Regions from separate parts of the Protofrankia sp. BMG5.30 genome, predicted to be linked through region 2. Evidence: riboswitches for the same ligand, from Rfam matches in the RefSeq annotation. Region 2 holds a riboswitch; each other region holds the start of a gene.

Region 1 (4,253 bases), on a different contig from region 2:
GGTTCGGTTGTCTCGTGGTGTCGAATCCGCTGAAAGCCGGGAAACAGCTATGGGCCAAGAACCGCAAGCGGGTACTGATCATCGGTGCCGTGCTCGTGGTCGCCTGGATCTACGTGTCCCGTTCGGGTAACCCGGACACCGAGCGGGCAAAGATACCGGCGGGGTACCTCTCCGCCGAACGCGAGCTCGCCGTTCATGCCGACGCCGACCCCGGCAAGCCGCTGCCGCTGGTCCTCGTCCTGCATGATGACAACAGCGACGCGGGCGCGATCGAAAAGATCACCGAGGCCTCGACGCTCGCCGACCGACGGGACTTCGCCGTGGTCTACCCGGAAGCCGTGGACGGCGAATGGAGGTTGGACGATCCCCAGGGCGCGGACGTGCAGTACCTGCGTGACGTCGTGCGCTACGTGTCGCAGGAGCGGTCGAAGATCGACCAGTCCCGGATCTACATCTGGGGCCTTGGCGAAGGTGGGCGTGCCGCCCTCGCGGTTGCCTGCGCGGCGCCCGGCAACGGGCTGAAGTTTGTCGCCGTCGCGACGGTGGGGCCGGTCGGGCAGAGCCCGAGCTGCTCGCCAGAAACCCATGTCCAGCATGTCGATGGGGCGTGGAACGAACGGGTCACGCGCGCTCTGTGGGACTTCTCCAGGCAGTTCAAGGCGTAGGAGCGGGCGGTCCCGGTGGTCGTCCGCCATGGCTTGGGGAACTCGCGGAGGAGGCGCCTGCGGGGAGCTTCGGTCTCGGCCGGGCATCCGGTCGGTGGGAGGGGGCGGCTCCCGCCGACCGACCGGACTGTGGGGGGGGTCCAGTACGACCGGCCGGCGGAAGCCTCTTGTTCCGCCGGGCTTTCCGAGCTGGGGGGGTTGGCTCGGTCCGACCAGCGGAAGTCATCATCGCGGGATGCCGCCCGCGGAGTGCCGCCAGGTCGGTGTCGACATCGACCTGGCGGCAAGGTTCACGCACAACCGGAGGGGGAGGCTGTGTGGGAACCCGCCTGTGAATTGTGTTTATAAGGTTTGGTTATCAGTACACGAAGCCGTGTACTGATAACCAGCTGCGGACGCGGGCTGATCGGTTCAGTCAGAGAACCCGGCCGACAGAATACGACGTGGTGTAGATGMACCTCAGCGAGACGACGTCGCCTGACTTGGGCGCCACCCACATCTTACCATCGCCCGCATAAATACCAACATGGTAGATATTACCTGGCGTGCCGTAGAAAATCAGATCACCCGGCTGCTTGTTGTACTGCGATATCCGGGTGGTCGCCTCGTACTGTCCCTCGGCGGTGCGGGGGAGGTTGCGTCCCAACTGCTTGAAGACGTACTGGACCAGCCCCGAGCAGTCGAAGGTGTAGGGGCCCTCCGCGCCGTAGACGTAGGGCTTGCCGGCCTGCTGGGCCGCAAGATACACCGACCGTTCGCCGAACGAGCTGGCGGCTGCGAGTGCGCCCGAGATGGCGCTGCTCACGGCCGAGCCACTGACGCGGGCAGTCTGGAAAGGCCGGGGCGCCGGGGTATTGGGGATCACGGTCAACGTGCCGACGTTGGTCGACCGTGTCGACCGCAGAGCGTCGGTTCCGTCGAAAATCGCGGTGACCTGCGTGGTGGTGAGGACCTTGGCAGTGTAACTGGTGAAGCCCTGCTCGTTGGTGTAAAGGTGCTTGAAGGTCGCCCATCCCTCCGGCAGCTTCACCTGGACCTTGACGAGCTGGTTGGCCAGCGGCGCGTGGGTGACCGCGTCCTCAAGATGGAATCCCACCTCCACCGGCTGGTCTGCCTTCACGGAGACGTCCGGATTCGTGACTTTGAGCACGACACCGGTCTTGGGATGCAGGTCGGTCTGGTCGAGCACCTGACTGGTGACCGATCCGGAACCGTCCGTGGACAGCGGATTGATGGTGGAGGTGCGCAGGCTGGCCAGCGATGCCTGGCTGCCGAACTGTGATCCGAGCGTTATGGGCGAGGTGACGGAAGCATCGTCGGAATTTGAGTCGGCCGTGGCACATCCGGCCAGGGCGACACCGGACACCGCGACGGTACCGGTGGTCATCACGGCGACAGCGGCCCGAGCTCGCGAGCGGCCCGTTCCGGACTGCTGCGTGGGCGCGCGATGTCGGCCACGTGTCGGGCGGTCGACGTGCCGGTCGATCTGCTGCCGGCGGGGTGACGACGAAGCCGTCTGCGACGAACGCGATCGTAGTGCCGGATCAGGCTGCACATCATGCGRAGACAAAGTTGTGATCCTTCCCGTTCGCCTGCGAGGTGAGCTGTCGGGTTCGGGCTGGGCTGCCCGGTGGGTCGCGCGACCATCGCGCTGCGCACTTCACCCCGAGGACGACACCGCGGTTCGGTGCCGCCCGGTGGAGGATGGGTCCCCCGCTCCTGCCCTGGTGACGACTCGGAGGGAACACCGGGACCGCGGGCAGGATTCGGCAGTTCGGCCCGGTGTGTCGTGACGTCGGCGCGAGACTAGTTCATARGGATGGCGCTAGTAAACACTAGTCCCTCACAACTACCCCAAGTAGTTGTATGAAGTGTCATAGCCGGCTGTTCTACCCCATCCTCCTTCGCCGGCCGGGGCGGCGTCGGGTGCGACCAGCTGGCTTGTGACCTTCGGTCGCCCGGCTGACGTGCCGCTTTCCGTGACTTGCGGGATGCGGAGGATGACAATACGCCATAGCGGCGGCAGATGGTCGGCTGGGGGCCTTCGGGCACGGATAGTCAGCAATATCGCTACTTTGAGTAGCGATCAGCACTATCCGCCAACAGCACTCTGCTCCTTTTGCGAAAATTATCCGGTTTGTTGGTGTCGGGTTGTCGGCCTCCTGACGCGTGTCGGAATGTGACGTCGTACTCTGGCAGTGCCTCGCCCGGATCGGTTCGTCCGGGTCAGTCATGTGATCAGGGCAGCATGACGGGTGATCAGGAATCGTGTCGATGCTCCCGGGGGAGGCGCTCGCCGTGACGCGCTCCGCTCCGGGGTCCGCACCGGACGGGCACGGCGCGCTCCAGCCGGGCGCGTCTGCCTCGCGGCCGCGTCCTCGCCGGGTGGGCYTCGTTGTGATTGGCGCGGGTGTCGCGGGCCTGGTGGCGGCGGTCGTACTGGCTCGTCGGGGTATCGACACGCTCGTGCTCGAGGCCGCCAGCCGGGCCAGGGTGGAAAGCCGTCCACGTGCCGGGCTGCTCGGGCCGGCGGCGGTGGACGCCCTGGAGCGCAACGGGCTTGCCGACGGCCTGCGGGCCGAAGGTGCGCCACACCACAACTGTGAGTTCCGGCATCGTCGCAGAGCGTTTGTCGTCGAGTATGCTCGCCACGCGGGCGGACACCATCACGTCGTCTACCCGCAGCAGAAGCTCGTCGCCGACCTGGTTGCCGCCTACCTTGCCGCGGGTGGCGTCATCGAGTTCGGCGTCACTGACGTGATGCTGGACGCGCTGACCTCCGACCATCCCGCCGTCTCGTTCGTCACGGCCGACGGGCAGCGGCAGACAGTGGAAAGCCGTTTCATCGCGGGCTGCGATGGTCATCACGGCGTTTCCCGCGGATCGATCCCCGAGGGCGCGTTGCGCCACATCCGACAGCGTGACAGCGCATGGGCCTGGCTCGCCGTCCTGGCCGCGGTCACCCCGTCCACGGATAAGATCATTTATGGGGTCAGCCCGCGGGGATTCGCCGGCCACATGCTGCGTGACCACCGGACAAGCCGCTTCTACCTACAGGTGGAGGCCACGGCCGACGCCGCGGACTGGCCGGCCGAGCGGATCTGGGAGGAACTGCACGCCCGGCTCGCCGTGGACGCCGACTGGCAACTGGCGGAAGGGCCGTTGCTGGAGCCGCCGAACGTCATCACGATGGACTCGGTCTTCTACGAACCGATGCGGTTCGGACGTCTCATACTCGCCGGGGACGCCGCGCGCCGGGTACCACCGGCGGCGGCCAAGGGCGCCGGGCTCGCCATCGTCGACGGTGAGACGCTCGCGCTCGCGGTGGCGGCAGCCCTGCACGACGCGGACGAACGTCCGCTGAACGCCTACTCCGAGGTGTGCCTGGGCCGGGCCTGGCTGGCGCAGGAAGCATCGACGAAACTTCTGCAGCTGGTCAACGTCGAACTCGCCGACCCGTTCGCCCGGCGCCTGCAGGACGTTCGCCTGGACCGGCTCCGAACCTCACCGGTCGCCGCCGCCGAATTCGCGGACCACTATCTCTCCCCTCGTTAGGGCGTGTCGTTACTGGTGGCGGGTGCGGGGGGG
Region 2 (4,253 bases):
GCGGGCTTCCTGGCCGCGCACCCTCCGAGGTATCCGTGCGGCCGACGGCTGGTGGCCACCTGCGAGCGATGTACCGCATGGTCACGTAGGCGGCCGTGAAGTTACTGAAAGTAATCAGTCTCACCGCGTCCGGCGATACCGAGCCTACTGATGATCATATATGAGCGAAAGCAGGATCCGATGCGTGTCGGGATATACCTGGACGATCAGGGGCGGTCACTGGACGCGGTCGTGGCGGCGGCCCGTGACGGGGCGAAGGCCGGCTTCGCCAGCGCCTGGATGACCCAGTTCGGCGGGTGGGACGCGCTCACCGCGCTGGCGGTCGTGGGCCGGGAGACATCCGGTATCGAGGTCGGGACAGCGGTGGTGCCGACCTATCCCCGCCATCCGCTGGTGCTCGCCAGCCAGGCGCTGACGGTGCAGGCGGCCGTGGGCAATCGGCTCACCCTGGGTATCGGGGTGAGCCATCGGCCCATCGTCGAGGGCCAGTTCGGCTACTCGTTCGATCGGCCCGTGGCGTACCTGCGGGAGTACCTGTCCGTGCTGGTCCCGCTGCTGCACGGGGAGAGCGTCACCCACCAGGGCGCGTCCCTCACCGCCGTCGGCGCCGTTGACGTGCCGGGCGGCAAGCCGCCGTCGCTGCTGATCGGCGCGCTCGGCCCCGCGATGCTGCGGACCGCCGGTGAGTTCGCCGACGGCACGGTCACCACGTGGACGGGCCCGGCGACCCTCGCCGACCACATCGTGCCGACGATCACCCGAGCCGCCAGCGCCGCGGGACGGCCGGATCCTCGGGTGGTGGCGCTCAGCTTCGTCTGTGTGACCGCGGACGCCGACGCGCGCCGGGAGTGGGTCGCGCAACGGTTCGCCATGGTCGGCCAACTGCCCAGCTACCGGGCCGTCCTCGACCGGGAGGGTGTGGACGGCCCGGGGGAGACGGTCATCCTCGGTGACGAGGCGTCCGTCGAACGGCAGATCCGGCGGCTGGCGAGCGCCGGTGTCACCGAACTGGTGGCGCAGCCGATCGGCTCGGCACGGGAGCAGGCGACAGCGACCGACCTGCTCGTCGCGCTCAACACGCCGCCCGCCGGCTGACCTGGTGGGGGCGAGCTGGCCGGCAGACGGATCCGAGAACTGGCATCCCGCTGGCTCTCCCGTCCGGTGGAACGCCGATCCTCCGCGCCGCACGCGAATACAGTCGTAACGGCTGGGTGCGGGGGTGGGCGGACGGAGTCGGTTGTCGCTGCCGGAAGGAGTTGCCGCAAAGGTGAGTGGGTTGTTGGAGGACGGGGAGGCACAGCCGGTTCTCACCCGGGAGCTGAGACTCGCGGCATATGTGGTCTGCATCCGGGACGGTAAAGTGCTGCTCGCGCGCTTCGCCGGCGCGGGTCAGACGTTCTGGACGCTGCCCGGCGGCGGGCTCGATCACGGGGAGGATCCGCTTGCCGCGGCGATCCGCGAGGTCGAGGAGGAAACCGGATACGACGTCGTGATCGAATCCCTGCTCGGTCTAGACTCGATACGCCGGAACTTTCAGCGTGCGGTGGGTGTAGAAGCCGACCAGCAGACCCTGCGGGTCATTTACGCCGCCCGGGTGGTGGCCGGTGAGCTTCGCTACGAGGTGGGCGGTTCGACTGACCAGGCCGCATGGGTCGATCTTGAAGGGGTCCATGCTCTCGAGCGGATCGATCTGGTCGACATAGGGCTGGAGCTCGAACGCAGCCGCCCACCGCTCGGCCGGGTGGACCGGGACCGCTTCCGTCTCTGAAACCGGTCAGGAGTCACAGCCGGGCGCCCGGTGGAGATCCGACCGAAGTCCGATCTCCACCGGGATGACGCCGACTCCCCGGGACGAACCAGATGGTTACCTGGGGCACGGGCCGTCCGGGTCTACCGGATCAGCGAAGCCGGTCCGGTGGGAGGCCCGAGCATGAAACCAGAAACAGAAATGGAAAGAGCAGGGAAAGAACAAAGAATGCGGCCGTGCCGTCGGTGGACGGTCAGCCGATCTTTCCGGACCAGCAGTGCTTGGACGCGTACCACGGTCCGGTGCCCTGCTGCGAGTAGAGGATACGAGCGCGTTTCCACTGCTCCTCGGGGCTGGCCTGYTGCGGCAGACCGGACCCGCCGACACCTCGCCAGGTGGGTGGCAGGAACTGGAACAGCCCACCGGCGCCGATCTCGTTGACGACGCGCGGATTGCCACCGGATTCACACTGTGCGATGGCGGAGAGCACCTGGTCCGAGGCCGGTGCCGCGTTTGCTGGCTGGGATACCGCGACGCTGCCGCCGATGGCTGCGACAACAGCCGGAACGGCGATCATCGCGCGGGTGCGGGTCCTGATTCCCACGCGGTTACGCCGCCTGCTGTGCCTGGTCGCGCCGTCACGCGTATGTCCGTCACGAGTACGTGTCTGGGACATGATGATGTCCTTCCCCACGCCTGCGAGGTGAGCTGTCGGGTTCGGGCTGGGACTGCCCGGCCGCGTTCCGCGGCTTCACCCCAAGGACGTCCGATGCGCGACGCCCGCAAAAATTGGTTCCCCCGCTCCTGCCATTGGTTTGGCTTCCGTCGGCCGGGGCAGGATTCGGCGTGTCGCCCGACGGGTGCCTTCTTCGCGAAGGCACGGCGCAGACCATACGCACGGGTCCGACCTGGAAAGCAAGAGGGGACGGACGGCCGTGAAGATGAGCACACCTTATTTCTGATGTTGATTGTCGCACCGGTCATCCGGTAACGCGCGCGCCCGCGCGCTCATTATCTGGACGGGCATGTGACGCCGGCGAAGCGTGGCGATATCGTCACGATTCCGGCCGGGTGTTCCTGCGCGCGGCGTGGATGGTCGGGCCGAATTCGTGACCGCCGGTACCACCGTCACGGAAATGTTCATGGAAATGAACATGGAAATGCCCGTCGGAAGCTCGCCGAAAATGGCCGGGGAAGGCGGTCGAGACGATCGTGGAAGGCCGTGACAGTGGCCGGAGGGGTGCTCTTCGACGCAGCCGTCGCATGGCCGGAAGCGCCGCGCGGAGAAAGCGCTTGCCGGGGGCTGGCGGCGGTGTGGAAGGCGTGTATCGTGTTCGCCTTGCTCGCGCCGCTGTACCCGCCCGCGCCCGCCCGTGCCGTCCGGGCGGCTCGCGCGGCCGACGCGTGTACCCGATGCGCGCCAAACCCGTCACCGGAAGGAGCCCGGGGAATTCGATACCGCGCCGCCGTTCCCCTTGTCATCCCTGTGCCGCCGCTGCCAGGCCTGCCCTGGCACGTCCCGCGGGGAGGGCTGCCGGAGTGTTGACGAGTGGAGGCCGTTCGCGGCCTGCCCTGGCACGTCCCGCGCCCGGACGGCAGGGATGCCGTCCGGGCGCGGGACGCCGTCTACCCGCGATCTTCCAGCGGCCTGCCTGTGACCTTCCCGAGGCGACGCGACGCCGGCCGGGTGCCGCGACGCCGGGTGCCGTGGCACGGGCATCATGACCCGGAGGATTGGGACATTGACAGGTCATGGTGGGAGGAACTGACCACACAGCCGTGTCGACGGGCGCGTGCGGCCGGCTGATTTGCGAGGCTGACCGGCATGATGACGCTGGCGGCGTGCGCGGTGCTTTCGATGCTGGTCTGGCTGGTCCTCGCGGCCGGGCACGGAATGTTCTGGCGGACCGACACCCGGCTCGACGCCGCTGCCACCGGCGCGGCCGGCGGGCCCGAGCCGCCCGGCGGCTGGCCCGCGATCACCGTGATCGTGCCGGCCCGGGACGAGGCCGAGATGCTGCCGCACACCCTGCCGGCCCTGCTCGGGCAGGACTACCCGGGACGGTTGCGGATCTTGCTGGTCGACGACTCCAGCGACGACGGTACCGGCGATGTCGCCCGCGTCATCGGCCGGGCCGCGGGTGCTGGTGACAGGCTGACGGTCGTCGACGGCCAGCCGCGCCCGGCCGGCTGGGCGGGCAAGGTGTGGGCCATGGAGCAGGGCGTGCGCGCGGCCGGGCCCGACGCGCGGTGGCTGCTGTTCACCGACGCCGACATCGCTCACGGCCCGCACTCGGTGACCCGGCTGGTCCGCCACGCCACCGGTCGCGGGCTCGACCTCACGTCGCTGATGGCTGTGCTGCGCACGAGCAACCGCTGGGAGCGGCTCGTCATCCCGGCGTTCGTCTACTTCTTCGCCCAGCTCTACCCGTTCCGCCGGGCCAACCGGCCGACGGCGCGCACGGCGGCGGCGGCCGGCGGGTGCGTCCTGTTGCGCCGTGCCGCG
Region 3 (4,253 bases), on a different contig from region 2:
CCTGCCGTTCGATGTGTCTTCAGCGAAATCAACGGTGTTCCGCGCCGCGTGCGCCCGGCCGGCCGGGCCCGGCCTTTGGCCCGGAGCACGCAGACCGCCGGCTCGCACACGGGTTCCTACCCGGATAATCTGGTTCCGATCGTCACCGCCACGACGGGATACCGAGTTTTCCTGGCAATAAAAGTACGATGAAAGCAATAAGCGCGCGTACCCGTGCGCTACCATCCGCTCCCGAGCCCCGGCAAGAGCTGTCGGCCCGATGTGCGCATCCTCACGAAGCGGATTCCCCGCTTGTTCGGCGCCCAGCAATTGTTGTTATGGTCTGCGCCGTGCTCGCGATACAGCGAACACACGTCGGGCGGCACGCCGAATCCTGCCCTCGTCCGACGAAAACCCAAACTTGTGGCAGGAACGGGGGACCCACTTCCGGGCGCCGATATCGGGCGTCCTCGGGGTGAAGCCGCAAATGCGGCCGGGCAGTCCCAGCCCGAACCCGACAGCTCACTTCGCAGGCGTGGGGAAGGGCATAAAACCAATATGTCCAGTGCACGTTCCCGAAATCGACATCACGAAACCGGCCGAACCCGGCTGGGCGCTCGMGCGCTGGTGGTCGCTCCCGCCCTGGCCGCGGCGGTCAGCGGAAGCATCGTGATGTCACAACCCGCCAGCYCCGCCACCACCTGGGCACAGCTACGCCAGTGCGAGTCCGGAGGGAACTACAGCACCAATACCGGCAACGGCTACTACGGTGCCTACCAGTTCTCGCTGAGCACCTGGCAGAGCCTCGGCTACACCGGGCTGCCCAGCAACGCCTCGCCCGCCACCCAGGACGAGGCCGCGCTGAGACTGGCCAACCGGTCCGGCTTCGGCCAGTGGCCGATCTGCGGCCAGGGGATGGGCGCCGACCAGCTGGCGGCAGGCGCCAGTTCGTCCGGGGCCGGTTCGTCCGGGGCCAGTTCGTCCGGGGCCAGTTCGTCCGGCAGCGGCTCGGTGAGCGCGGGTGGGTCGACCGGGTCGACCGGGACCCAGCGCTGGGTGGTGAGTCAGAGCGCGCAGCGTCTCGCGGACAACACGCTGTTCACCACCGGACTGATCTACCAGGTGCGCTCGGACGTACGAACCTGGCAGCGCCAGATGAACAGGCTCGGCTACCGGATCAGGATCGACGGCCGCTARGGCCCCCAGTCCGCCTTCGCCGCCACCCTCCTGCAGGGCTCGCGGGGCCTGCAGGTGGACGGCATCTGCGGCCCACGAACCCGGGCCGCCACCTTCGGCTGAACGACCGGCTGAACAACCCGGCAGTCGAACGGCCCTCGACGCGGCCGGCACCGCCCACCGGCGGCCCGCACGGCCCGAAAACAGGCGGCCCACCCGTGGCTGGACATCCGACGGATCGGGCTGGAGCACCACGGACAGCACAGCCATGATCTCTTCTCGTGTCAGGCCTCCGGCCGCATCCGGGAGAACCCCGGATCCGGCCGGCCTGGGAGCCGATCCCGCAGGGTCGGGAACCGACCCGGACGATCCCGCTCCCCGGTGTGCTCCAGAAGTGACAATAAGCACATTATCGATACGCAAGAAGCTTTACCCGTCACCATAAGTCACAGAATCCAGAGAAGGTGACCCCGCAGCGAAGCTGGGTCGCACCGTCAGGTACGGTGACACATTCACGGTGCTTAGCCCATTCGGGTGATAGCGGTCACGTGGGTGTAGTTCATCCGACACCCCGATTTGCTTCGATAGAACCAGACTCGCTAGAGTCCTCCCCACTCGCCGGATCGGTGAGGCCGCCCGGACGGACGCCGAGTCCTGTCCCCGTTCGGTACGGCCCGAGCTACCGCGGAGCCACAAGGACAGGATCGGGGGAACCACCATCCGGACGTCCTCTCACGGAGTCCTTGGGGTAAAGCCGGCAGCGTCTCTCGGCGTCGCCGGCCGGGCTTGATTCCCGCCCYCACCCGACAGCTCACCTCGTAGGCGACGGGAAGGACCGACCCACATGCCGTCTGGTGGCAGGCACCGCGCCCCGCAACCTCCCTCCACCGTCATGAAGGTTCTGCGTACCACCGGTGCCGTAACGGCACTCGTGAGCAGCGGCCTGGCCGTCACGGCCGCACCCGCGAGTGCGGCGACCGCTGACGACTTCGCCAAACTCCGCCAGTGCGAGTCCGGTGGCAACTACCGGATCAACACCGGCAACGGCTACTACGGCGCCTACCAGTTCGACGCCAAGACCTGGCACAGCCTGGGCTACTCCGGTCTGCCCAGCGACGCACCGCCGGCGCTCCAGGACGAGGCCGCCTACAAGCTCTACAACGCCCGCGGCTGGTCCCCATGGCCGTCCTGCTCGGCCAAGCTGGGCCTGACCCGCACCGGCCCGGCACCGTCGTCGTCCAGCAGCACCGCCGCCCCCGCTCCCAGCAGCCCGATACAGCGCGCGATCACTCCGGTGCAGCCGGCGATGACACTGGAACGCGCCAAATCCCTGTTGAACTCGGAGGACTTCACCGGGACGGCACTGTCCACCGCYCTGGCCTGCGAGGTCCGCCCCGACGCCTACGTCTGGCAGAGCGAGATGCGCCAGAAGAAGTTCATCCTCCAGGTGGACGGACGCTTCGGYCAGGAGTCCCAGGGCCTGGCATCGCTCTACTCGTATCTGACCCGGGTGGACGACGGCAGCACCGGTGTGGTCGGCAAGAACCTCTGGGACGTCACCGTCACCGACCCGGCCGTCCTGTAGCATACCGGGTGTACCTTTTGCGCCATTTTGTAGCTTGAAACTTTGCGGCCAAAGGCTTTTACGGCCAAAGGCTACGGAACGTTCAACGCCGTTCCTTTGCCGCCGGGTCGCGGCCGGGTGACCTACCCGCCTCGTACCCCGATCAAGTGATGGACCTACCGGTTCACCCCCTCCCGGTGGGTTCATCATCTGACGGATTTCCCTCCCCCAGTTGGATGCGCGGCCGATCGGATCCGGCAGGATGAGCCCCATGACAACCTCGCCCGGACGACCGGATCTGCTCGGTGGCCCACCACCGGCCAGGCTCACCATCGATCCCGCCGCGGCGCAGGCGCTGGGCGCCGGCGAAGATCCGGAGACCGTTGCCAGCCGCTTTCCCGACTCCAGTCTCGCCTGGGCAACCCTGGCCGAACGCTCTCTCGACGCCGGCAGACCGGTAACCAGCTACGCCTATGCCAGGACGGGGTACCACCGCGGTCTCGATCAGCTACGCCGCGCGGGCTGGCGCGGGCACGGGCCGATCCCGTGGTCCCACGAGCCCAACCAGGGCTTCCTGCGGGCGATCGCGGCACTGGCCCGCGCGGCCACCGCGATCGGCGAGACCGAGGAGGCCACCCGCTGCCGCGACTTCCTCGCCGACAGCGATCCCCAGGCGGCCGGCGTCCTAGGGCTCAAGACCACCTGAGCCACTCGTGAGCATCGCCTCACCAGCGTGGGGTATCCACAGCCTGCCGGCAGGCTACTTACGTCCGATGTAAGTTACGTCCGATGTAAGTTACAGGTGATGTAGGTAGGGGCGGATGGCGTTCGTCAATCGCACCGAAGAGCTTGCCGCGCTGGAACGCTGGTGGGCCTCGACCGACCCACGGCCGGCGGTGGTCTGGGGACGGCGCAGAGTCGGCAAGACCGCCCTGCTGCACCGCTTCGCCGCCGGACGGCGGTCGATCTTCCATACCGGCGCCGGCCGCGCCGCCCCGGGTGAGCTGGCGCCGCCTGCGCCCGTGAGGAGATCCGGAACTCGCCACCCGAAACCCTTACCATCACAGTCAGCGACATCTTCTCCCCGCCCTGACGCTGCCGGGCTCCGGGACCGGTCCGCTGTCGGCAGGTCGGTGGGGTCGACGGGTCGGCAGATCGACGGGGACGCTGGAGCGCGTGGCGGGCACCATCCCGATCCATGACGTCCGTAAACCGCKTCGAATGGGCCGGTGTCTCCAGGATTTCCTGGGCGGCACGACAAACGATGTGAATCCAGGGTTGTGGCCGCGACACCGAATTCACATCGTTCGGCAGCCACAGCCACAGCCGCCGGAACAGTGGCCTTGTTGTTTGCCGATACCGGCTTCAGTACGGACAAGGCCCGATGTATGCAGATTCGGTGCATACCGTGCTTCCATGCCCTCTGCCGAACACGAATCCCCGGTCGCCCTGACCAAGCTCGACCCGGACCTGATGGCCTGGCTGTTGGCCACCGTGTTCAACGTAAAGATGCCCTAATACCATCACGCCCGCA

What was found. Region 2 has a riboswitch for cyclic di-AMP ahead of BL254_RS19380 (transglycosylase family protein). Riboswitches for the same ligand answer to the same signal wherever they lie in the genome.
Region 1: another riboswitch for cyclic di-AMP. It lies ahead of BL254_RS02700 (C40 family peptidase); the one in region 2 lies ahead of BL254_RS19380 (transglycosylase family protein).
Region 3: another riboswitch for cyclic di-AMP. It lies ahead of BL254_RS21665 (transglycosylase family protein); the one in region 2 lies ahead of BL254_RS19380 (transglycosylase family protein).

What each region holds. Positions count from the first base shown of each region.
Region 1 covers NZ_MOME01000005.1:225,320-229,572, forward strand. Annotated here, with positions in the region: gene BL254_RS02695 (PHB depolymerase family esterase) at 15-665, shown strand; gene BL254_RS02700 (C40 family peptidase) at 1,081-2,052, opposite strand; cyclic di-AMP (ydaO/yuaA leader) riboswitch at 2,241-2,411, opposite strand; gene BL254_RS02705 (4-hydroxybenzoate 3-monooxygenase) at 3,063-4,220, shown strand; gene BL254_RS02710 (hypothetical protein) at 4,230-4,253, opposite strand, start outside.
Region 2 covers NZ_MOME01000039.1:71,843-76,095, reverse strand. Annotated here, with positions in the region: gene BL254_RS19390 (LLM class F420-dependent oxidoreductase) at 181-1,095, shown strand; gene BL254_RS19385 (NUDIX hydrolase) at 1,268-1,768, shown strand; gene BL254_RS19380 (transglycosylase family protein) at 2,001-2,324, opposite strand; cyclic di-AMP (ydaO/yuaA leader) riboswitch at 2,428-2,604, opposite strand; gene BL254_RS19375 (glycosyltransferase) at 3,573-4,253, shown strand, end outside.
Region 3 covers NZ_MOME01000049.1:37,998-42,250, forward strand. Annotated here, with positions in the region: cyclic di-AMP (ydaO/yuaA leader) riboswitch at 375-530, shown strand; gene BL254_RS21660 (transglycosylase family protein) at 538-1,278, shown strand; cyclic di-AMP (ydaO/yuaA leader) riboswitch at 1,829-1,994, shown strand; gene BL254_RS21665 (transglycosylase family protein) at 2,000-2,740, shown strand; gene BL254_RS21670 (DUF3151 domain-containing protein) at 2,991-3,425, shown strand; gene BL254_RS28760 (ATP-binding protein) at 3,541-3,921, shown strand.